Candidatus Scalindua japonica: one gene and its partner. The protein of the gene in region 2 binds, or shares a complex with, the protein of the main gene of each other region. Links are inferred from orthologs where the notes say so. Each region holds a gene or a part of one and is shown on either strand. Other genes may lie near its edges.

Evidence for each region.
Region 1: the proteins of secY (region 2) and secA are in contact, whole or in part, in a crystal structure (PDB 3DIN), measured with the Thermotoga maritima proteins. The link is inferred for Candidatus Scalindua japonica from one-to-one orthologs. Residues at the interface, in WP_004081795.1 of Thermotoga maritima: Glu108, Gly109, Glu110, Glu111, Ala236, Glu237, Arg238, Arg239, Ile240, Thr241, Ile242, Gln243, Tyr244, Ala245, Arg246, Arg247, Val248, Thr249, Gly250, Arg251, Arg252, Val253, Tyr254, Gly256, Ala257, Ser258, Thr259, Tyr260, Leu261, Pro262; in WP_004082002.1 of Thermotoga maritima: Glu261, Ala262, Arg263, Lys300, Ala301, Arg302, Thr303, Ile304, Ile305, Leu323, Tyr324, Asp325, Pro326, Val329, Ser330, Tyr333, Ile336, Lys340, Phe345, Val349, Glu363, Phe364, Tyr374, Ser375, Gly376, Gly377, Glu393, Ile395, Thr482, Ser483.

The regions. Positions count from the first base shown.
Region 1 is NZ_BAOS01000027.1:33,860-46,100, forward strand. What follows is about bases 1,293-4,495. They hold secA (preprotein translocase subunit SecA), read left to right. Parts: upstream 1,293-1,688; coding sequence 1,689-4,295; downstream 4,296-4,495. Other genes in these bases: SCALIN_RS13615 (Hsp20/alpha crystallin family protein), read left to right, coding at 1,293-1,374; SCALIN_RS13625 (3-deoxy-D-manno-octulosonic acid transferase), read left to right, coding at 4,404-4,495. In the rest of the region: SCALIN_RS13605 (Hsp20/alpha crystallin family protein), read left to right, coding at 1-411; SCALIN_RS13610 (Hsp20/alpha crystallin family protein), read left to right, coding at 524-943; more of SCALIN_RS13615, read left to right, coding at 964-1,292; more of SCALIN_RS13625, read left to right, coding at 4,496-5,633; metK (methionine adenosyltransferase), read left to right, coding at 5,761-6,930; SCALIN_RS13635 (MORN repeat-containing protein), read left to right, coding at 7,080-7,790; SCALIN_RS13640 (tetratricopeptide repeat protein), read left to right, coding at 7,896-8,474; ahcY (adenosylhomocysteinase), read right to left, coding at 8,675-10,048; SCALIN_RS13650 (hypothetical protein), read left to right, coding at 10,558-11,364; SCALIN_RS13655 (hypothetical protein), read left to right, coding at 11,539-12,222. UniProt on the Escherichia coli protein: Required for protein export, interacts with the SecYEG preprotein conducting channel.
Region 2 is NZ_BAOS01000029.1:42,770-54,806, forward strand. What follows is about bases 8,799-11,797. They hold secY (preprotein translocase subunit SecY), read left to right. Parts: upstream 8,799-9,606; coding sequence 9,607-10,989; downstream 10,990-11,797. Other genes in these bases: rpsE (30S ribosomal protein S5), read left to right, coding at 8,799-9,170; rplO (50S ribosomal protein L15), read left to right, coding at 9,167-9,610; SCALIN_RS17055 (adenylate kinase), read left to right, coding at 10,986-11,657; map (type I methionyl aminopeptidase), read left to right, coding at 11,664-11,797. In the rest of the region: tuf (elongation factor Tu), read left to right, coding at 1-450; rpsJ (30S ribosomal protein S10), read left to right, coding at 466-783; rplC (50S ribosomal protein L3), read left to right, coding at 839-1,474; rplD (50S ribosomal protein L4), read left to right, coding at 1,471-2,088; SCALIN_RS16965 (50S ribosomal protein L23), read left to right, coding at 2,121-2,402; rplB (50S ribosomal protein L2), read left to right, coding at 2,434-3,270; rpsS (30S ribosomal protein S19), read left to right, coding at 3,309-3,578; rplV (50S ribosomal protein L22), read left to right, coding at 3,623-3,961; rpsC (30S ribosomal protein S3), read left to right, coding at 4,041-4,712; rplP (50S ribosomal protein L16), read left to right, coding at 4,687-5,106; rpmC (50S ribosomal protein L29), read left to right, coding at 5,103-5,327; rpsQ (30S ribosomal protein S17), read left to right, coding at 5,337-5,594; rplN (50S ribosomal protein L14), read left to right, coding at 5,614-5,982; rplX (50S ribosomal protein L24), read left to right, coding at 6,016-6,351; rplE (50S ribosomal protein L5), read left to right, coding at 6,380-6,919; SCALIN_RS17020 (type Z 30S ribosomal protein S14), read left to right, coding at 6,972-7,157; and 5 more genes. UniProt on the Escherichia coli protein: The central subunit of the protein translocation channel SecYEG. Consists of two halves formed by TMs 1-5 and 6-10.

The DNA of each region.
Region 1 (12,241 bases), on a different replicon or contig from region 2:
TTGAACAGGTTGCCTTTATTTGCCGCATTCCGTGATGATATGAGTACGATGTTAGACGATTTTTTGGACACAAAATCTCCTGGTAGGGGATGGAACCCTGATATTGATATTGTAGAAACGGATAACAATATTATAGTAAAAGCAGAATTACCCGGAGTTGACCCGAAAGAGATTGACATTTCAATCTTAAATGACACGCTGACAATAAAGGGAGAAAAAAAGGAAGAGAAAGAGGATAGTAGTAAGTCTTATCACCGTGTAGAAAGATCGTATGGCCGCTTTACCCGTACAATTAATCTGCCCAAACATGTTAAAAGAGATGAGATAGAGGCAAAGGAGCATAAGGGTGTACTGGAAATTACACTGCCAAAGATGGAGAATGCGGAGACAAAGAAGATCACCGTTAAGTAAGAGTGACTAAACCTGGCTAATGTTGAGATGCGGGAAACCCGGCGTCTCAACATGGCCGAACGGAATAATAGTTTATAAGAAAATATACCTTAACTTTGAGAGGAGGTCTGACATGTTACTATCAGGAGCACTTGAAACTTTATTAGGATTACAGGACGCCGTGGACCGTGCGTTTGACACCGGTTTCTTTGATAGCACAACAACCAGTCGAGGCGTGCATCCACCGGTTAATATTTTTGAAAAGAGTGGTGATTTGGTCCTTGTCGCAGAATTACCCGGAGTAAAAAAGGAGGACCTGAACATAGAAGTAAAAGGAAATACCATTCGACTCGCTGGAGAACGCATCATAGAGTACAACGAAAACGTCAGTTATCACCGTGTTGAACGTAACTCCTCTAAATTTGACAGGACGTTGAGACTGCCATTTAACGTTGAATCCGATAAGGTAAAAGCGGAATATAAAGACGGCCTTCTGGTAATCTCCCTGTCACGCGCAGAGTCGGATAAATCCAAACAAATAACTATCCAATAATTAATTGAAAGGAGGATATCATGAGTAAGGAAACGAAAGAAATTACGAAAGCTGAAAACAGGAAGCCGGAAAAAACCGAATTTACCGGAGAGAGGACTATTCCTGGAAAATATTATATTCCTAAAACCGATATTGCGGAAACTGAAAAAAGCCTGGTTGTAATTATGGATGTTCCTGGCGTTCGAAAGGAGAACGTAAATATCACCCTGGAAAATAATAACCTGGAGGTTGATGCCAAGATAGACCATTCACCTTATGAAAATCTCAATCCGGTATATACCGAGTACAATGTAGGTCATTATACCCGACGATTTACCGTATCAAATATTATTGATACAGCAAAAATTGATGCAGGCCTAACTGATGGGGTCTTGACCTTGACATTACCAAAGGCTGAGGAATCGTTGCCAAGGAAGATTGAGGTTAGCTGAATAGAGATTGGAACAAGTGTTTTGAGAAAAAAACAATGAATTGGTTGCTAAATCCAGCAATCAGTTATTACCTGAATCGAAAAAAACAGATTAGGAAACATAGGTATTCTTTGCGGAGTCATTGAGTACTCAATATGTAAAAAAAGGGCAATCATTGAGATTGCCCTTTTTTTATCAATGATTACCACGTGTTTCTGTTTCTTTAAAAACCTGACATTTCTAAATGGCTTGACAAGATATCTAATTTGAGTTGACACTTTTTCTTAAATCTGGTTTAATTAAATTTTTCAATTTTTCAGACATAAACCATAATAATGAGTATATTTACAAAGATTTTTGGTACTGCAAGCGATCGGGTTTTAAAAACCCTGAAGCCGATAGTAGAACATATAAATTCACTTGAAAGCGGCCTACAGGCGTTAACTGATGCAGAACTCAGGCAAAAGACTGACACATTCAGGGAAAGGCTTGCTGCCGGAGAGACGCTCGATGATATTTTGCCGGAGGCTTTTGCCGTTGCCAGAGAGGCCAGCAGAAGGGTGTTATTAGTACCCAATGCAGACAGCCCGGACAAGACCATGAGGCATTTTGATGTTCAGCTGATTGGAGGGATTGTATTACACAGGGGAAACATTGCGGAGATGACAACAGGTGAAGGTAAAACACTTGTAGCAACATTGCCGGCATATCTTAATGCTATTGCGGGTAAAGGCGTTCACGTTGTTACCGTAAACGATTATCTTGCCAATAGAGATATGAACTGGATGTTGCCCATGTATGAATTTCTGGGCCTTTCTGCAGGCGCGATACAGAGTAATCAGAGCTATGACGATAAGAAAGCCGCTTATAAAGCGGATATCACTTATGGTACCAATAATGAGTTTGGTTTTGATTACCTGAGAGACAATATGAGAGTGCACCTTGAAGAACAGGTACAGGGAGCATTAAACTATGCCATTGTTGATGAAGTTGACAGTATCCTGATCGACGAGGCCAGGACACCTCTCATAATTTCAGGTCCATCTGACGAATCAACGGAAAAATACTTTACTGCTGACAAGATCGCCAGAAAGTTGAAACCGGGTAAACATTACGAAGTAAAAGAGAAGGAAAAAGGTGTTAATTTAACTGATGAAGGAATTGGTATTGTAGAAAAAGAGCTTGGCGTTGACAGTATATATTCTGACATTCACATGGACTGGCCCCACTATATCGAACAGAGCTTACGTGCCCACTCACTGTTTATAAAAGACACAGACTACGTTGTTCAGGGAAAAGATGTTATCATCGTAGACGAATTTACGGGAAGATTGATGGAAGGCAGGATGTGGAGTGACGGACTTCACCAGGCCATACAGGCAAAAGAACAGCTAAAGATAAAAGAAGAGAGTCAGACACTTGCCACAATTACGCTTCAGAATTTTTACCGTCTCTATACTAAACTTTCAGGGATGACTGGTACGGCCTATACAGAAGCGGCTGAATTTGCCAGTATATACGGATTGGGAGTAGATGTTATACCGACAAACAAACCTTTACAACGCCAACACTATCCGGACAGAATCTATGGAACGGGAAAAGAAAAAGAAAATGCTATAATTGAAGAGATAGCTGAAGTGCATGAAAAGGGCCAACCAATCCTGGTCGGGACTATTTCAATAGAAAAGTCTGAAATGTTCAGCAATGCGCTAAGACGGCGTGGTATAGAACATGAAGTCCTCAATGCAAAAAACCATGAACGAGAGGCCGCAATAATTGCAAAGGCCGGACACAAGGGAAATGTCACAATTGCGACAAATATGGCCGGAAGAGGTACGGACATTGTACTGGGCAATGGAGTTAAAGAGTTAGGGGGTCTTCATGTAATAGGAACGGAAAGACATGAGGCGCGGCGTATTGATAACCAGTTACGAGGTCGTACAGGACGTCAGGGAGATCCGGGTTCATCACGGTTTTATGTTTCACTCGAAGATGACTTAATGCGTATCTTCGCACCGGAGAGGGTTGGCAACATATTAAAGAAATTTGGCATGACAGATGGCATGGCGATAGAGCACTCCATGGTATCCAAATCAATCGAAAGGGCGCAAAAAAAGGTTGAACAACATAATTTCGAAATACGTAAAAATCTTCTTGAGTATGATGAGGTGATGGACGAACAGAGAAAAACCATTTATACATGGAGGCAGAGGGTCCTTGCTCAGGAAGACCTCAGGGAAGACCTGCTTAAAATGATTGAAGAGAGCATTGTAGAGACAGTAGACCATTATATCGATCCGAAATCACACAGTGACGAATGGGATTTAGATGGTCTGCATAAATGGTATAAACAGAAATTCGGTATAAAATTTGACTTAAAGGCGCAAAATGTAGAAACAAAGGAAAATGTTGAAGACCTGTTACTTGATACTGCAAGTGATGCTTATGACGCGAAAGAGAAGGAGATTGGAGCAGAGGAACTGAGAAAAATTGAGCAAATTCTTTTGCTTGAAAAAGTTGACACCAAATGGAAAGATCATCTCTATGCAATGGATCACCTGAAATCAGGTATTGGGCTGAGAGGCTACGCCCAGGTTGACCCAAAGATAGAATACAAGCGTGAAGCGCTGATAATGTTTGAAAGCATGATGGCATCTATCAGGGAAGAAGTTACAGATCTGATTTTTAAATTACGAGTCAGGCCCGAAATAATAGATAGTAAAGATGTGTGGAACCCTGACAACTTTGTCTATCAGGACTCTCTCAATACCATGCCTGAGATGCCAGCTCCAAGAAGGGAAAGAGATGAGGCAATGATAACCAATAGTGGTCAGACCAAACAGAGACCGGAACCCATTCGTGCCACTGCTAAAGTCGGCAGGAACCAGCCTTGTCCTTGTGGAAGCGGGAAAAAGTATAAAGCATGCTGTGGCCAAAACTAACCACATGAGAAATTTCCATTTTAACAACTATAAAACAGGATGCCATTAATTTTTGATTCATTTTATTTAACCGCATCTTTATTTGGCTCGCCGTATTTATTATTCAAAATGGTAACAAGTAAACGCTATCGTACCGGATTGAATCAAAGATTTGGAATAACAACAGACAGGACAGGCAATAAACCGGGTATCTGGGTACATGGCGCGTCTGTAGGTGAAGTCATTACAGCGAAAAGCATTGTAAAGAGGATTGATGAAGAGTTCCCTGAATGCGAGATTTTTATATCCGCGACAACAAATACCGGTTTCTCGGTAGCAGAAAAAACCTTTTCTGATAAAAACGTTTTCTTTTTACCTGCCGACCTGAGCTGGATAACAAAAAAAGTGATTTTGAAGAAAAAACCGAATTTTATTCTTCTCGTCGAACTTGAAATATGGCCGAATTTTTTAATATCGGCTTATAAGAAAAAAATACCCGTTATCATAGTTAACGGACGAATATCCGATAGATCTCTTAAGGCATACCGAGCTCTCAGTTACATTTCGAAGGATTTTCGTAAAAGCCTGACTAATGAAATGAATACTTTTTGTGCAAGGACTGAGCTTGACGCACAGCGTTTTCGTGATTTAGGTATAGCCGATAAACAAATTTTTGTTACCGGCACAATGAAATATGACAATATACCAACCCGTATTGATGAAGGCGTCAGTAAGGAGCTGAAAGGACTATTTCATATAAACGATGATGATTTAGTGCTTGTAGGTGGAAGTACGCATGATGGTGAAGAAGAGGTCTTAGTCAGAATCTATGCAAAGTTGAATGAAACCTATCCGAATTTAAAATTAATTCTGGTACCAAGACATATTGAAAGAGCCAGAGACGTTGCCAGGCTGATAGAAAAAATGGGGTTTGTGTCTGTACGAAAAACAGAGGCAGAACGCTCTCATTACGAATGGCAGAAGACAAAGAAAACAATCATATTAATTGATACTGTCGGTGATTTAGGAAAGATTTATTCTCTGTCAAATTACGTTTTTGTTGGGAAGAGCCTTATTCCATCCGGAGGTCAAAATATGATGGAACCGGCTGGGCTGGGAAAACCGGTTGTCTTTGGTCCGCATACTTTTAACTTTAAAGAAGAAACCGAACTTCTTCTCAAAAACGATGCGGCCAAAGTCGCCAAAACAGAAGTCGAACTTTTTGAAACAATTGAAACTTTTATCAGGGATCCTGAAACTGCAAAGGAGATGGGGCTAAAAGCACAAAAGATAATTAATGAAAAAAGAGGTGCGACAAATAGAAATATAGAAATAATAAGAAATATTATAATGAATTAATCATTTATTTTATTCTTGTAAAACAAAAAAGTAATGAAAGTTTAAGACAGTGTGTAAGTAAACTGTCCTCTTCTATTTTATATAGATTGAATTTGAACAAGAACTTTGGAAAGGAAAAGAGAATCAAATGAAAAAAGGAAACCATTTATTTACTTCTGAATCTGTATCCATGGGGCATCCTGATAAGATTGCCGACCAGGTGTCCGACGCCGTATTGGACGCAATCTTAGCACAGGACCCGATGTCACGAGTTGCATGCGAAACACTGGTAACAACCGGAATGGCATTGGTTGCCGGTGAAATATCTACTAAAGCGGTTATAGATATACCAGGTATAGTCAGGCAGACTATTAAGGATATTGGCTACAGTGATTCATCTATGGGATTTGACTATGAAACCTGCGCCGTTATGACAACTCTTGACAAACAGTCTCCGGATATTGCACAAGGTGTCTCAGAAGGTGAAGGTCTGCACAGTGAACATGGGGCGGGTGACCAGGGTATGATGTTCGGCTTTGCCTGTAACGAAACGGAAGAGCTAATGCCTCTGCCAATCTGCATGGCTCATCATTTAGTCAAAAAACTTGCTGACCAAAGGCAGACCGGGGTCCTGGGTTATCTTCGTCCAGATGGTAAATCACAGGTAACTGTTGAATATGAAGGAAGCAAACCGATCAGGGTGGATGCGGTGGTTATCTCCTCCCAGCACGCACCTGACGTTTCACATGTTCAGCTTAAAGAGGATATAATAGAGAAAGTTGTAAAAGAGGTTATTCCCGCAAAATTCCTGGATGACAAAACCAAATATTATATAAATCCGACCGGACGATTTGTAGTTGGCGGACCACAGGGAGACTGTGGTTTAACCGGAAGAAAGATCATTGTTGATACTTATGGCGGCAGAGCGAGGCATGGTGGGGGAGCATTTTCCGGGAAAGACCCGTCAAAAGTTGACCGAAGCGCCGCCTATGCCGCACGATACGTAGCCAAGAATATCGTGGCCGCGGGGTTAGCGGATGCATGCGAAGTCCAACTGTCTTACGCTATTGGTGTGGCAAAGCCAATGTCAGTACTGGTTTCAACAGAAAATACGGCTAAAATTCCAGAGTCAAAGATAGAAGAACTGGTTGACAAACATTTCGATCTTACACCAAAAGGCATCATCGATGGTCTGCAGTTGAGAAGGCCTATATACAAGGCTACGGCCAGTCATGGTCATTTTGGAAGAACTGAAGATTCCTTCTCATGGGAAAAGACAGATAAGGCGGAGATACTGAAAAAAGAGGCAGGGTTATAATCAGAAATTAATTTGATTGTTTCACCGTACAGTAACTAATGAAAAAGGAGTGACGCAGACATCTTACTTCTGTGTCACTCCCTCATAAGAAAATTCTTATCTAATTTAATTGCTGTAATAACATTTTTGTACAGAAAGGCTTCTTTACAATGAAAGACATAAGAGAATATAAAGAATATTTAAAATATTTCGTAACAGTTTTTGGAATATTAATGTTGGGAGTCTGTTTTTCTCCTCTGTATTCTTTTGGTGGACTTGGAGTTTGTGTAGAAGGGGATTGTGAAAACGGACATGGTACTTATACTCTCTTTGGCATAGAAGAATATGTGGGAAATTTTAAAGCAGGGGTATATGACGGAGAAGGCACTTTAACATATTTTGACGGAACAAAATATATTGGAACATTTGATAATGGTAAATACAATGGTCAAGGCTCTTTGACTCTGCATGATGGTTCAAGTTATGTTGGAGATTTCAAGGGTGGCGCGTTTAGCGGCCAGGGTACTTTTACCTGTTTTGATGGCGCAAAATATGTAGGGAATTTTGAGAATGGTAAGTATAACGGTCAAGGCACATTAACCTTATCTGATAATTCAATTTATGTCGGAGAGTTTGCGGATGACAAATATGAAGGCCAGGGTACTATGACTAAGACAAATGGTGAGAAATATGTGGGAATGTTCAATAATGGTGAGTTCAACGGCAAGGGCGCTTTAACCATGCCTAACGGAGAAAAATACGTAGGCGATTTTAAAGACGGCTTATTACACGGTATGGGAACTTTAACCTCCTCCAATGGTTCAGATTATGATGTACAGTTCGAATATAATAATTTGATATCCGTGTCTCCCAGTCGATAATCCTGTAACTTAACTCATGATAATAGTATACAAAGTTACCAGGTTGTCAGTATTATGTGGTTAGTCTTACTTTACCTTGTACTTTCTTAACAGGAATACATATTTATGACGATATTCGTAAAAATTATAGAACAACTGGTATCATTCAGGGCTAAAGTCGTTTTTATAATAATGGCGATGGTATTATCTTTTTCCATATCCGCTTATGCCCAGGAAGTCCTGTGGGAGAAATTGAACAATAAGGCAGATACACTTATTAACCAGAAACGATACCCGGATGCATTAAGTGTGTCAGAAGAAGCATTAAAAGTTGCGGAAGATACATTTGGTCCTGATAACCCAAAAGTCGCGATATCTTTGAACAAGATTGCCGAACTTTACGTCATCAAAGGTTCTTATGCTGAAATTGAACCCCTTTATAAACGAGCATTAGAGATAAATGAAAAATCCCTCGGGCCAGATCACCCTGATGTTGCGATATCTTTGAACAATCTGGCGGAGCTTTACTATAATCAGGGTAGATATATAGAAGCAGAACCTCTTTATGAGCATGCCTTGAAAATATTAAAAAAGACCCTTGGTCCAGACCATCCGGAAGTTGTAATTACTTTAGAAAGCATGAGGGCTCTTTATAAAAAAATGAGTAAGGATAAAAAAAAGAAGAAATGTTTTGAAAATGTGTAGCACCGGTTTCCCCGCCTGAATGACAAGTCGGGCAGGCCTGACGGGCTTCGTTATGGATGCTCCGTTTGAAAACAGGCGTGATAATACATTTGTTCTTGACGCTCCAATTTGATAATTTGACTGGATAAGCCTTTAAGAAAAAAGCACAGGAACACTGGTTTCCTGTGCTTTTTTCATAGAGTATCTTAATAAAAGGACCATTAGTATCGATAAGTTTCAGGCTTAAATGGACCTTCAATTGGAGTACTGATATACTCAGATTGTTCCTGTGTCATGCGTGTAATCACTCCTGAAAAACCTTTCACCATCTCTGCAGCAACCTCTTCATCCAGCTTCTTGGGAAGGACCTTTACATAAACAGGTTCTCTTTCAGACTCAGGTTTGTCTGCCCATGCTTCCTTGTAGAGAAACATCTGCGCAAGTACCTGATTAGTGAATGATCCATCCATAATGCGTGACGGATGGCCGGTCGCGTTACCAAGGTTTACAAGACGTCCTTCAGAGAGAAGAAGAATATAGTCTTCAGCGTCATCAGACCTATAGACTTTATGGACTTGTGGTTTCACCTCTTCCCATCTCCAGTTGTCGCGCATGAATTGAGTGTCTATCTCATGATCAAAGTGGCCGATATTACAAACGATAGCTCCTCGTTTCACTGTAGCCAGCATATTACGGTCGCATACATTTACATTACCGGTTGTTGTTACGATCAGATCAGTTTTTTCCAACAACTGTTTGTCGATACAATCAGGAGAGCCGGTGTTGTTTCCATCAACATAAGGAGAAACAACTTCGAATCCGTCCATGCATGCCTGCATGCCACAGATAGGATCAATCTCAGAGATTTTTACGATCATTCCTTCTTGATTCAGACTCTGGGCAGAGCCCTTACCGACATCACCGTAACCTACAACGAGGGCTTTTTTGCCGGAAAGAAGAGCGTCTGTTCCGCGCTTAATAGCATCATTCAAGCTGTGGCGGCATCCGTACTTATTATCATTTTTGGATTTTGTTACAGAGTCGTTGACGTTGATGGCCGGTACCTTTAACTCTCCTTTTGCCATCATGTCGAAAAGTCTGTGAACACCGGTTGTAGTCTCTTCTGTAATGCCGTGGATCTTGTCAAGCATCTCCGGGTATTTCTCGTGGACCATGGCTGTGAGATCTCCGCCGTCATCAAGTAATACATTGGCATCCCACGGTTTTCCGTCCTTGATAATAGTCTGTTCGATGCACCATGAACCTTCCTCTTCTGTCTGGCCCTTCCAGGCATAAACAGCAACACCTGCAGCAGCCATAGCTGCGGCGGCGTGGTCTTGAGTGGAAAAAATGTTACATGAAGACCAGCGTACTTCCGCTCCAAGGGCAACAAGTGTTTCGATCAAAACAGCAGTCTGTATTGTCATATGGATACAGCCGATAATTTTAGCGCCCTTCAGGGGTTGCTCATTCTCATATTTTTTCCTAAGGCTCATTAAGCCGGGCATTTCACCTTCGGCAAGAGTGGTTTCACGACGTCCCCAATCCGCCAGGTTTATGTCGGCAACCTTATAATCTAACGTAAGGGTGGTCATAGCATATTCCTTTTTGAAAAGTTACAAATAAAAAAAGTGATTAATAAAGAGTGGATGTCAAGCAGACTAGACATACTAAGAATTATTTATTTTTAAGTAAACTTTGCATTATATAGTAAAAGGCTGTAAGTTTTCAACTATTTTTTTCAGGTTTTCTTCACGTTGCCAGATTAAGCTATATTGTTGTTACAAAAGTGTCCACTTTATGTACAATAACTACCCACTATATTCTCTTAACAACAAGAGCGCAAATGTTAAATGCCACACAATTCTTTTATAATACGTTGTAAAAATGACAATTAATATGCTTTTGGTACAAATATTGCTTTTTAATATTGCAAATCATAAACTATTTTCGTGTAACTTATCGGTATAAGTAGATATAATCTGTTACATAAACAAAGCCGCCCTCTCTTTCTAAAGAGAGGTATGTCTTTTAACTCTTTGTACTAATAAGATAAGGTTCGATTTTCTAAATGTAAACTTTTCAAATTACCAGGGAGAAAACTATGGAGAAAGACGAAGCTGTTAAGGAACTTCAAAAAGAGAGCTTACAAGGATTATCCGACAAAGACCTCCTTTTCCTTATCGAAAGCTATGTGACCAAAAGGAATGATTACGATAAAATTGCAAGTTTGATAAACGGGGATGAAGATGTAATAGCTAAAATGATCGACAGTGACAGGGTGTTCAACAAAGTGATGAGCTGTACGGAACGTATCCTGGCTATTTCTCCCTACTTCCTGTTTTCTTTACTTATAAGAAGGGCGTTTAAAGAGAAAAGAGAAGACACAAAATTTATTGAAAAGACAATAGACGCATTAAACAAAACCGAACCTATCATCCCATGGAATGAGAACAGGCTTATGTGCCTGCTTGAAGACAATTACGTTTCAAACTATATTGCAAACATGTTGGCACAATTTATCGAAAGTTCAAAATTATTCAGTATGGGTGATGATGAAAAAAAGTCTCATCAATATATCGTAGATATGATCGCGGATTCTCTAAATTCAGATAACCTTGAAAAGTTTTATATCTACTGTCATATAGGAAATTATACTCTTTTCCTCACAGGGATGATTCCGGAATATATCAAGTACCGATATGAATACAAGCGGAGACCTCTTGATGAACATTATTATGTGGGTTTTGGGAAAACGTATTATGGCCTTGCATCGGAACACACCAACGCAAGAAGAATCAGGTTGACAGGCACACTATCACAATTATCAGAAGGGTTTGAGGCTGTTTCTCAGGTTCTCAGTTTTATGAACAAAGAATATCTTTGTTCTACAAAACCAGGACTTGCATAGCGCGGTATATCCGCCAGCCTATCAGGCGGGAAGCGAACTACCCGCCAAAAGACCTGTCGGACAGGCCGTTCGCCAGCTCAACGACGTTCTGGCGGAGAGAACGGGAAGTGCCTAAAGTAGAAAAGATTCCTGATAAAAGAAGATTTTATGGCTTAACAGTTTAATAAGATTAAAATGAAAACTACACATCCATTAATTAAGGAATTACAAAGAAAGATAGAGAAGACCTACGCACTGGATACGGGTATTACCAATATTGAACAATATATTATTGGTGATAGAGGTTATAAAGAGTTCTATGCAAAGGAGAAAATAAGGACGGTTGTTAATAGTCATTCAGGTGCAAAAGTTTTGATAAGGAACGACGGAGTTACGCTTAAAGTCAGCATTTATTACCCGGACGCGTTAATCAGAGAGTTGGAAAATAATGACCCGAGGCTTGGCATACACGATGAAAATGTCGATTTGTGTGCAAGCTTTATTGAAGAGCTGGACCACTTCCTGTTTATAGCCCGGAATTACAGATTGAATCGCCCTTTCAGCCTTCTGGAACTGGAGTTACAAGCAAATGTAACGAAATACCTGGTACTAAAATACTTTGTAGCACTGCAGAACAGATCATTGAAGCTGAGTAAATTTGACAAAGAGTATATAAGGTATCATCTCTTTTACAAACGTAAATTCGATATTGAAAACAGATCAGAAAGGCAAAGATATGAGGATGCCGGAAAATTCGGTATGCAGTACACAAAATACATAGATCTTCTCCCACAAGAAGATCGTCTGCGTGACCTGAGACAATTCAGCAGGATGACCTGCCCGTCAAAGATTAGACATATCCAATCAACAAGAAATTAGCCATATTTACTTCTCCTTG
Region 2 (12,037 bases):
GGTATGGTCAAGGAGATAAGAAAGACGACTTGTACAGGGGTTGAGATGTTTAATAAGACTCTTGAAGAGGGTATGGCTGGTGACAATGTTGGCGTGTTGCTGAGAGGGGTTGAGAAGGATGATTTGGAGCGAGGTCAGGTGTTGGCGAAACCAGGCAGTATAACACCGCATACCAAGTTTGAGGCGGAGGCATATATATTGACGAAAGAAGAGGGTGGCAGGCATACGCCTTTTTTTAATGGATACAGGCCTCAGTTTTATTTCAGGACAACGGATGTAACAGGAGTGGCGACGTTATTGGGTGGTGCGGAGATGGTGATGCCCGGTGACAATGCTAATTTGCAGATAGAGTTGATAACGCCGATAGCGATGGATAAGGAGTTGCGGTTTGCCATAAGAGAAGGTGGAAAGACCGTAGGCGCTGGTGTTGTTACTAAAATTATTGAATAAATAGAATATTAAGCCATGGGAAACAATATAGATTATAAAATCAGGATTAGGATGGAAGCTTACGATCATAGGATACTCGATCAATCTGCTGCGGAAATAATGGATACTGCCAAACGCACGGGAGCAAAAGTGTCTGGCCCGATTCCTTTGCCAACCCGTATGGAGAGGTATACGGTTCTTCGCTCACCGCATGTGGATAAAAAGTCCAGAGAACAATTTGAAATTAGAACTCACAAGCGGCTGATAGATATCATTGAGCCAACTCCGAAAACAGTTGATGCATTGAATAAACTTAATATGCCTGCTGGGATCGAGATAAAGATAAAAGCATAGGGCTTTGTTGAGTTTTAAAGAAAGAATTTTTGGTAAAATTTTATAGGTGCTTTATATGATTGCAGGATTACTCGGAAAAAAATTAGGTATGACTCAGATTTTTAGTAAGGAGGGCGGGTTGATACCGGTAACGTTATTGCAGGCAGGTCCTTGTGATCTCTTGCAAATAAAAACCAATGAAAATGATGGATATTCAGCCTTACAGCTTGGATTTGATGAGAGGAAGAAAAAGAGGTCTTCGAAAGCAGAGATAGGGCATTGTTCAAAGGTAAAGACAGGGGTGAAAAGATTAATAAGGGAGTTTCGTACCGATACAATAGGTGAAGAATATAAGCAAGGACAGGCTCTGACAGTTGCTGTTTTTGATGATGTGAAGTCGATAGATGTTACTGGTACCAGTAAAGGTAAAGGCTTTGCGGGTGCTATGAAGAGGTGGGGTTTTCGTGGAGGTCCAGCTACACACGGGTGTACTACGCCAAGGAGTGCTGGTTCCGTTGGTGCTGGTACAAGCCCAGGACATGTGCATAAAGGTAAAAAGATGGCGGGGAGAATGGGTGGTAAGAGAATTACAGTGAAAAACCTGAATGTAATAAAGGTAGATACGGATAGGAATCTTCTTGTAGTTAAAGGGGCGGTGCCTGGTCCAAATGGTGGATATATAATTATACGAAAGAGTAGAAGCGAATTATGATAAAAGTGCCAGTTTTTGATAGTGATGGAAATTCTTTGGAAGATGCGTCTTTTTCAGAAGAAAGTTTTGGTGGTAAGGTGCGTATGGGGCTATTGAGAGATGTGGTTATTATGCACGAGGCAAATCATAGGAGGGGGACGGCATCGACTAAAACTCGTGGAGAAGTCAAGGGTGGTGGTAAGAAGCCGTGGAAGCAGAAACATACGGGCAGAGCAAGGGTAGGTGATATTCGTTCTCCGATATGGAAAGGTGGTGGAGTTGTTTTCGGGCCTAGACCAAGAGATTACTCTTTTTCTATGCATCGTAAGGCTAAAAAGGTTGCTTTGCAATCTGCGATTTTGTCTAAATTGAAAGATAATGAAGTGGTATTGGTTGATAAGCTTGAATTGGATTCGCCAAGTACAAAGAAAATGGCAAATTTATTAAAAAGTTTGGAAATCAGAGAAGGTTGTCTTCTCGTGATTCGAGAGTTCGATGAAACGATTTGGAAATCTACCAGAAATATTTATAACGTGAAGGTCAGGGTTTCTTCTGACTTGAATGCGTATGATGTGGTAAAATACAAGAAACTGCTAGTGGTTAAAGATGTTTTAGATAATCTGAAATTTGAATAAATTAATCGAAGGTAAATTAAGAAAATATTATTATGGATTATTATCAGATAGTTAAAAAGCCTTTGTCTTCAGAAAAAAGTGTGGGAGATAGAGAATCGTCAAATTCATATCACTTTGAGGTAGATAAAAAGGCAAATAAAATCCAGGTGAAAGAGGCGATAGAGAAGCTGTTTGAAGTAAATGTTTTAACTGTTCGTACTTTAAACAGAATTGGAAAGACAAGGAAATATAGAAATAAAATATACAAAACAAGTGGGTGGAAAAAGGCAATAGTGACTTTGAAAGAAGGAGACCGGATTGACCTTGGTTACTAAAAAGTTATGAAAATTTGAAAGTGTGATATAAATGGGAATAAAACGATACAAACCTACGACTAATGGAAGGCGGCTTGGAACTGTCTCTGATTTTTCAGAGATAACAAGAGTTGCTCCTGAGAAAAAATTATTGCTTCCTGTTAATAAAAAGGGGGGAAGAAATAATGAGGGTAAAATTACCGTCAGGCATCGAGGTGGTGGGAGCAAGAGAAAGTATAGAATTGTTGACTTTAAAAGAGATAAGCATGGGGTTCCGGCTAAAGTTGCCACGATAGAGTACGACCCTAATCGTTCTGCCAACATCGCATTGCTGCATTATCTCGATGGCGAAAAACGTTATATATTGGCACCTGTTGGTTTGGTTGTTGGAAATCAAGTAATATCTGGTGAAAAAGTAGAGCTTCAAACGGGGAATAGTATGCCTCTAAAAAATATTCATTTGGGGATAGAAGTTCACAATATTGAATTAAGGCCTGGAGAGGGTGGAAAAATTGTTAAATCAGCAGGAAGTGTTGCTCGTGTTTTAGCTAAAGATGGTAAATACGTACAAATAGTGCTTCCTTCCGGTGAAGTCAGAAAGATTTTCCATGAATGTAGAGCTACTGTGGGTCGTGTTGGTAATACCGATCATATGGGCAATAGACTTGGAAAGGCTGGTAGGAGCAGATGGAAAGGGCGCAGGCCGCATGTAAGAGGTACGGCAATGAATCCTGTAGCACATCCTCTGGGTGGTGGTGAGGGTAGGAGCCACGGTGGTAGGCATCCATGTTCTCCGACAGGCGTTTTGGCAAAGGGTGGAAAGACAAGAAAGAGGAAGGCTACAAGTAATAAATTCATAGTAAGAAAAAGAAAGTCTAGGCGTAATTAATTCTAGTTAATATTAATTTATAAAAAAGAGTTTAAATTATGGGACGTTCAGTTAAAAAAGGCCCTTATGTAGATAGTAAATTACTTAAGAAAGTATTAAAGCAGAGGGATTCTGGTGTTAAAGACCCAATACGTACATGGTCTCGAAGTTGTATAATTATTCCGGAATTTGTGTCGCATACATTTATGGTACATAATGGTAAGATTTTCCAAAAACTGTTTATTATGGAAGATATGGTTGGACACAAACTTGGAGAATTTGCACCAACGAGGACTTATAGGGGTCATGGTGGAACAAAGAAGAAGTAAAAGTTTTAACGTAGATTGAATTTATATAATAATTAAATATTAAAATGAATTTTAAAGCAAGCTGTAGATATGTTAAGATGTCTCCGACAAAAACTAGATATGTTGTTGATCTAATAAGGGGAAAGTCAGTAAATCATGCTTTAGAGGCATTGAGATTGACAAATAAAAGGGCGTCTTTCTTTGTCGATAAAACGCTGAGGGCGGCAATTGCAGGTGCCAGTGAAAACCAGAGTATAGATATTGATTCTTTGTATGTAAAAGAAGTATATGTAGACGGTGGTCCGGCACGTAAATGGTTTAGGCCAAGGGCAAGAGGCGTTTCGTCAATGATAAAAAAACGTACAAGTCATATATCTCTGGTATTGTCTGACGAGAAGGAATAGGTATAGGTTCTTTGTTTGCAGAAGAGGCTTGTATTTATATAATTTCATTTTTTCTGAATTATAGTTTAGAAAGGCAAAAATGGGTCAAAAAGTTTGTCCAATAGGATTCAGGCTGGGAATAACAGAAAGCTGGCGTTCGCGGTGGTATGCAGATAAGAAGAAATTTGGCAAATTGCTTGTCGAAGATCAAAGAATAAGAAAATACATTAAAAAAAATTACCGTTTCACAGGAATTCCGAAAGTAGAAATTGAAAGAACGCGCGACGAAGGTGCTAAGATTATTATCTATTCTACAAGGCCTGGTTTAATTATTGGTCGTAAAGGCTCTGAAATTGAAAAATTAAAAAACGGTATTGAAAAAATAGTTGAGAAAAGTGTAGAGATCAAGGTTCAGGAAGTTGACAAACCGGAGTTGGAGGCTCAGTTGGTAGCGGAGAACATCGCTGAACAATTACAAAAAAGAGCAGCTTTTAGAAGAACAATAAAAAAAGCTATAGATGGGACAATAGGACTGGGTGCGAAAGGTATAAAAGTTCAGGTTTCAGGGCGTTTAGCCGGGGCTGAGATAGCTAGAACGGAAGGTGCTACCAAAGGAAGTATCCCTTTACATACGTTAAGGGCAAATATTGATTATGGATTTGCAGAATCTATGACTACTTATGGTACGATCGGTGTTAAAGTATGGATATATAAAGGGTTGGTTGATTTGGAAAAAGGAGTAAATTATGCGGTTGATGCCAAAAAGAGTTAAATTTAGAAAGACTCAAAGGGGAAAAATAAAAGGTAATGCTACAAGGGGAAACACTGTATGTTTTGGTGAGTTTGGTTTGCAGGCTATTGAACAGGGCTGGATTACAGCTCAACATATTGAGGCAGGTAGGGTTGCAGCTACACAATATATTTCAAGGGAAGGGAAATTAGTTATAAGAATATTCCCTCACAAACCGGTTACTGCAAAACCTATTGAAACCAGGATGGGCAAGGGTAAAGGTGAGCCTGATAAATGGGTAGCTGTTGTTAAACCGGGTACTATTCTATATGAGCTGGGAGGCGTGACAGAGGAGATGGCAAGACAAGCGTTTAATAGAATTGCTTACAAGATGCCAGTGAGGGTTGTTTTTGTTAAGAGGAGAGTGGCGATTTGAAGGCGAGTGAGATTAGAGAAAAATCGCATCAGGAAATGCTGGATGAGCTTGAGGCTTGCAAAAGAGAGTTGTTAAACTTCAGGTTTCAATGGCAAGCGGGCGAAATACGTAATTCGGCACAATACAAACAGATAAGAAAAGATATTGCAAGATTAAAGACCGTTTTGAGGGAAGTAGAATTAAGAAATAATACAGATCATACTAAGAAGAAAGAGGAATAAGAGTACATAATGGAAACTGAAAATAATAAAAAACACCGGAAGGCTGTAATAGGTGTAGTTTCAAGTAACAAGATGTTAAAAACGATTACGGTAAAAGCAGAAAGGCGTGTAAAGCATCCCAAATACGGAAAATATGTTAAAAGAGTAACTGTTTACAAGGCGCATGATGAAGAAAACAAAGCGGTTAACGGAGATAGGGTGGAGATTGTAGAGTCACGGCCAATAAGTAAGGATAAGCGCTGGCGATTAGTACGTATTGTGAAATAAATATAAGGAAGTTGATAAAATGATAATGGAACAAACCATGTTAGATGTTGCCGATAACTCGGGAGCAAAAATGGCAAAATGTATTAAGGTGCTTGGAGGATCAAGACGTGTTTATGCATCAGTTGGTGATATCATTGTGGTTGCGGTAAAGAAAGCTATTCCAAATGGTGTTGTAAAAAAGGGTGATGTTGCTAAAGGTGTGATTGTTAGGACTAAGAAAAATATAAGACGTGAGGATGGTTCTTATTTAAAGTTTGATAGAAATGCGATTGTGATTGTAGATGATGATGGAAGCCCAAAGGGTACCAGAATATTTGGTGCCGTTGCCAGGGAGTTAAGGCAAAAAAATTTCATGAGAATTATTTCATTAGCTCCTGAAGTAGTTTAAATATAATAATATGAAAGGGATTTTTTAAAAGATATGCATGTAAGAAGAAATGATATTATACAGGTTACTGCTGGTGATGACGCTGGAAAAACTGGTAAAATATTGAATGTTATGACAAAGCAGAACCGTGTTGTTGTAGAAGGTGTAAATTACATCCAAAAGCACGTAAAGCGTAGCGAGAAAAACCCTCAGGGGGGTCGTGTGCAAAAGGAGGCTCCTATATCAGCATCTAATGTGTTGTTAATATGTCAAAATAAAAATTGTGAGAAAAATGGGAAGGGTGTGCGAACCGGAAGCAAGTTTCTTGAGAATGGTGATAAGATCAGGGTTTGTTATAAATGTGGAAGCGAGATTGTTGCTTCCGAGTAAAATTTAAAAAACAGAAATATAAAAAAGAATGGCGCGATTAATAGAAAAATACAAAGAGGAAATTGTACCTAAGTTGATGGAAAAGTACAGTTTGAAGAACAAGCTGGAAGTACCAAAACTAGAGAAAATTGTTATAAATATGGGCGTTGGGAGGGCAAAAGAAAATAAAAAGCTTCTTCAGGATGCGATGAAGCATCTTGCAATACTTTCATGTCAGAAACCTTGTATGACTAGGGCTCGTAAGGATATTGCCGGTTTTAAGTTGAGAAAGGGTGATCCTGTTGGATGTAAAGTTACACTTCGTGATGTAATGGCATATGAATTTATGGATCGGTTGATAAGCATTGTTTTACCAAGAATTAAAGATTTTCGTGGCCTTTCGGCTAAGTCATTTGATGGTAGAGGCTGCTACACTTTGGGTATAAGCGAATTAGCAGTATTTCCAGAGATAGATATCGACGATATTGAATTTGTTCAGGGTATGGATATTACCTTTGTGGTATCTGTTAAGTCAGATGAACAGTCACGTGAAATGTTGAGGCTATTTGGAATGCCTTTTAGATCATAATTTTTTTGATAATTTTAAATTAATAATAGATTTATAAACACACGGAGTATATATGGCAAGAAAAGCATTGATAGTAAAATCTAAGAGGGAACCAAAATACAAAACTCGAAGGTATAATAGGTGCCAGCTTTGTGGGAGGCCAAGGGCATATTACAGAAAATTTCAAATATGTAGGTTGTGCTTCAGGGGCCTTGCTTCCAAAGGTGAGATTCCTGGTGTGAAGAAGGCAAGTTGGTAGAGTAAGAAATAAAAGATTTTTTAAAAGTGCATAGGGGTTTACTAAAATGAGTATGACTGATCCGGTTGCAGACATGTTGACGAGAATACGTAATGGTATTATGGTTGGTAGAGAAGCAGTAAATATTCCATCATCACGTATTAAGATAGGTATAGCAAAAGTTTTGAAAGAGGAAGGTTTTATAAACGATTTTAAGGAAATTCCTGACGAAAAACAAGGCGTGCTGAGGGTATATCTGAAATACGGGCAATTAAACCAGAAAGTAATTAGCTATATAAAAAGAGAAAGTAAGCCAGGCAAGAGAATATATAAGGGTGTTGAAGATATCGGTAAGGTTCTTAATGGTATTGGAATATCAATATTTTCGACTTCAAAGGGAATTTTGAGCAATAAAGAGTGTAGAGCACAGAATATAGGCGGAGAGCATATTTGTACAGTGTGGTAAATAAGATTATTAATTGCTTTTTTTAGACACGGAGTTAACTTTACTAAATTTATTAATTTTTAGCAATACAGAAAGACATATGTCACGAATAGGAAAAAAACCCATCGCGATACCAGACGGTGTCAGAATAAAGTGTGATAAAGATACTGTAACAATTGAAGGTCCTAAAGGAAAAATAGTGCAACCCATTCATTCGCTGATGAAAATTGAGGTAGATGAAGGGGCGAAACTTTTCAGCGTAGTACGTCCTTCTGAAGAGAGGCAGTGTAAAGAACTCCATGGTTTGACGCGTACGCTTTTGGCAAATAATGTTATTGGTGTTACAAATGGTTTTTCTAAGAGTCTGGAGATAATAGGATTAGGTTACAATATAAAAATGCAGGGCCAGGAACTAGTGTTACAATTAGGGTTTTCACATCCTATAAAAGTAAAAATTCCTGAGGATATAAATATTGAGATTCAAAACCAGACAAATCCAGGCAAATTTACGGTTGCTGGTATTGATAAGCAACAAGTTGGTCAGTTTGCGGCAAATATTAGGCGTTTACGTCCACCTGAACCATACAAGGGGAAGGGTGTGAAATATGCTGACGAGATTATCCGCAGAAAGGCAGGCAAAGCGGTGGCTTCTTCATCGTAGTTTTAGCATTCTTTTTATTAAAAAACAAGTCTATGGATATTATTAAGAAAAAAAACAAACAGCGACTAAGACGTCGTAAAGGAATAAGAAAAAAAATCCTTGGTCATAAAGAACGGCCGAGATTGAGTGTGTTCAGAAGCTCAAAGAATATTTATTGTCAATTAATAGATGACACTACCGGCAGGACACTGGCTAGCGCCTCAACATTGGAAAAAGATATTAAAGGTAAGGCTCCATATGGTGGAAATGTAAAGGCTGCGGAACTGGTAGGCCAGAAAATAGCCGAGGAAGCAACAAGACTGGGAATTACAAAAATAGTCTTTGATAGAGGTGGATACAAATATCATGGTAGGGTTAAGGCTTTAGCTGATAGCGCAAGAAATAATAGTCTTGTTTACTAAAGTGGTCATAAAGAAATATTGTAAATAATAGGGGGGTTCTTTTGGCGTATAAAAAAGATACTGATCAATTAGAAGAGACAGTTGTAAAAATCAATAGATGTACTAATGTGACAAAAGGTGGGAAAAGTATGAGCTTTAGCGCGTTAGTAGTTGTTGGTGATAAAAATGGGACTGTTGGATATGGTTTTGGTAAAGCAAGGGAAGTTCCAAATGCGGTTGGAAAGGCAGTAAAAGATGCGAATAGATATACATATTCAATTCCTGTTATAAATGGAACTATTCCGCACGAAGTGTGGGGATGTTATAAAACTGCAAAGGTGTTTATGAAACCGGCGGCACCCGGTACTGGAATTAAAGCGGGAACTTCGGCGAGATCAGTGCTGGAAGCTGTAGGCATTACTGATATTTTAACAAAATGTTATGGAACGAGAAATCCTTTGAATGTGGTTAAGGCTACAGCTGAGGGGCTTAAGTCGTTAAGAACCAAGCAGGAAATCGAATTATTGAGAGGTGTAAAGATAGAATGAATTTGATAGATGCTAAAAAAACATTCCAAAAAGCAAAGAAAAGAAAACGTGTTGGACGTGGACCGGGATCGGGTCACGGCAAAACAAGTTGTAAGGGATTTAAAGGACAAAAATCACGTTCAGGTGGCAATCTGAGAACAATATTTGAAGGTGGTCAGATGCCTCTGTTCCGTAGGATTCCGAAAAGAGGTTTTAATAATCCGTTTAAAAAGAAGTATATAATACTAAACGTTAAGGATTTTGAAAATTTTGATTCTGGTACTCGTGTTGATTTGAGCAAACTAAAAGATTGTGGTATGATAAAGAACATAAAATATGATTTAAAAGTTCTCGGTGAAGGAGTACTGACTAAATCACTTACTGTCGCAGCGCACAAATTTAGTGGAGCGGCAATTAATAAGATTAAAGAAGCGGGAGGAGAAGCAGAAACACTATCATGATAGAGAAGTTTACTAATATGTTTAAAATTCCTGAGTTGAGGAATAAGTTACTGATAACTCTTGGGTTGCTGGCTGTGTGTAGGTTAGGAGTATTTATTCCTATGCCGGGTATCGATACGACAGTATTAAAGACCTATTTTCAACAGTTTACACAATCAGGTGTCGGACAGTTATTGGGAATGGTTGATTTATTTGCTGGTGGGGCGATGAGTTCGGGAGCAATATTTGGATTGGGAATTATGCCTTATATCAGCGCCTCAATTATTTTTCAACTACTAGTAGGTGTTGTTCCATTTCTTGAAAGATTACAAAAAGAAGGCGATGCCGGTAGAAAAAAGATAAATCAATATACACGGTTGACCACTGTAGGTTTATGCCTTTTTCAGGCTTTTATAATGATACGTACTCTGTACGCAATTGAGATTAACGGTGTATCTGTTGTGCCTATACATATTCAGGGTGTACAGTTTCAGCTTATGGCAGCTGTTCTCTTGACAACAGGGACTGTGTTATTAATGTGGATAGGAGAGCAGATTGACGCGCATGGTATAGGTAGTGGTATCTCTTTAATAATCATGATTGGTATTATTGATAGGTTGCCATGGGCATTTAGTCAGATCTTGCAAAACTTTACTTTCTCGGTTGCTCCTGCTGAGCATGAGATAGGTATAGCGAAATTACTTTTGCTGATAGGTATGTTCCTTGCGATAATAGCTGGAGTTGTATATATTACTCAAGGGCAGAGGCGTATTCCTGTACAGCAGGCCAAACATACAAGGGGTAGAAAAGTATATGGCGGTCAGAAACATTTTCTTCCTCTTAAAGTAAATCAAGCTGGAGTAATGCCGATAATATTTGCACAATCTCTTCTGATTTTTCCTGCAGCTATAACTAAAGGATTACAGGTCAGATTTGAACCAGGGACATTTTGGTTCTGGATTACATCTAGAGTAACGGAAGCATTTCAAGGTGGCTTTGTATATGTGGTTATGTATATAGTACTAATTGCTTTCTTTTGTTATTTTTGGACAGCAATACAATTTAACCCCAAGGAGATGTCAAATAATATGAGAGACTATGGTAGCTTTATTCCCGGTATAAGACCTGGTCATCGTACAGCCGACTATCTCGAAGGTGTTATGAGCAGAATTACACTAGCAGGAGCTGCATTTTTGTCTTTGATTGCAATCTTGCCGATGATTATAGCTGGCGGGTTTGAGTTAAACAGGGCTGTTGCCAGTTTTTATGGTGGAACCGGTCTTTTGATTGTCGTTGGCGTAGCTCTTGATTTGGTTCAAAAGATAGAATCTCACTTGATTATGAGGCATTATGATGGCTTTCTGGGAGGAGGCAATAAAGTAAGAGGCAGAAGGGCTTGAGGCTTATATTTCATGGTCCTCCTGGTGTCGGTAAAGGAACACAGGCAGAAAGGATTAGCATAGCGGAAAATTTAAATCACGTTTCATCCGGTGATCTTTTACGGACTGCGGTCGATGCCAAAACAGAGATAGGGCTTAAAGCAAGAGAATATATCGAGAACGGTTTGTTAGTTCCGGACGAGCTGATAGTAAATATAGTTGCAGAAAAGATAAATTCAGCAGAGTGTAAAAATGGATTTATTTTAGATGGGTTTCCTAGAAATCTGTCACAGGCTAAAGTTCTTGATAGTACCCTTGAAAAAGTAGAAAAAAAAATAGATAGAGTTTTCAGCTTTACAGCTTCTGAAGAAGTTATCATTACACGTATCGCAGGTAGGAGAATCTGTAAATCATGTGGAGCGCAATATCACGAGTTATTCAGTCCTCCCTTAAAAGAGAATGTGTGTGATAAATGTAGCTCTAAGCTGTATCAGCGCAAAGATGATTATCCGGAAACAATAAAAGTAAGACTAAAAGTATATAAAGAGCAGACTGAAACATTGATTGATTACTATAATCAAAAAGGGATATTGATAGAAGTAAATTGTAATGGAGGAAAAAAAGAAATTCAGCAAAATATCCTTACCGGGTTACATTCTATGTCTGAAAAAGAGAGGGATACGGAATAGAGTGTGGTGATAAAACGCAAATCTGATCGAGAAATTGAAATTATGCGTAGCGCAGGGAGGATAGTTGCAGGCGCACTTGCAATGGCGAGGGAAATTGCAAAGGAAAATGTATCTACAGAAGATTTAAATACGCGGTTGGAAAGGTATGTTTTGCAAAAAGGTGGGATACCCGTATTCAAGGGTTATAGAGGGTACCCCAAAAGTATATGTACATCTGTTAACGAGGAAATAGTTCACGGAATTCCAGATCAGAGAAAACTCCGTATTGGTGATATACTTAGCGTAGATATAGGGGTTGAATTTAATAAATATGTTGCAGATGCAGCGATAACTATTCCAATTGGAGAGATTTCTGAAGAAGCGAGGTCTTTATTACAAGT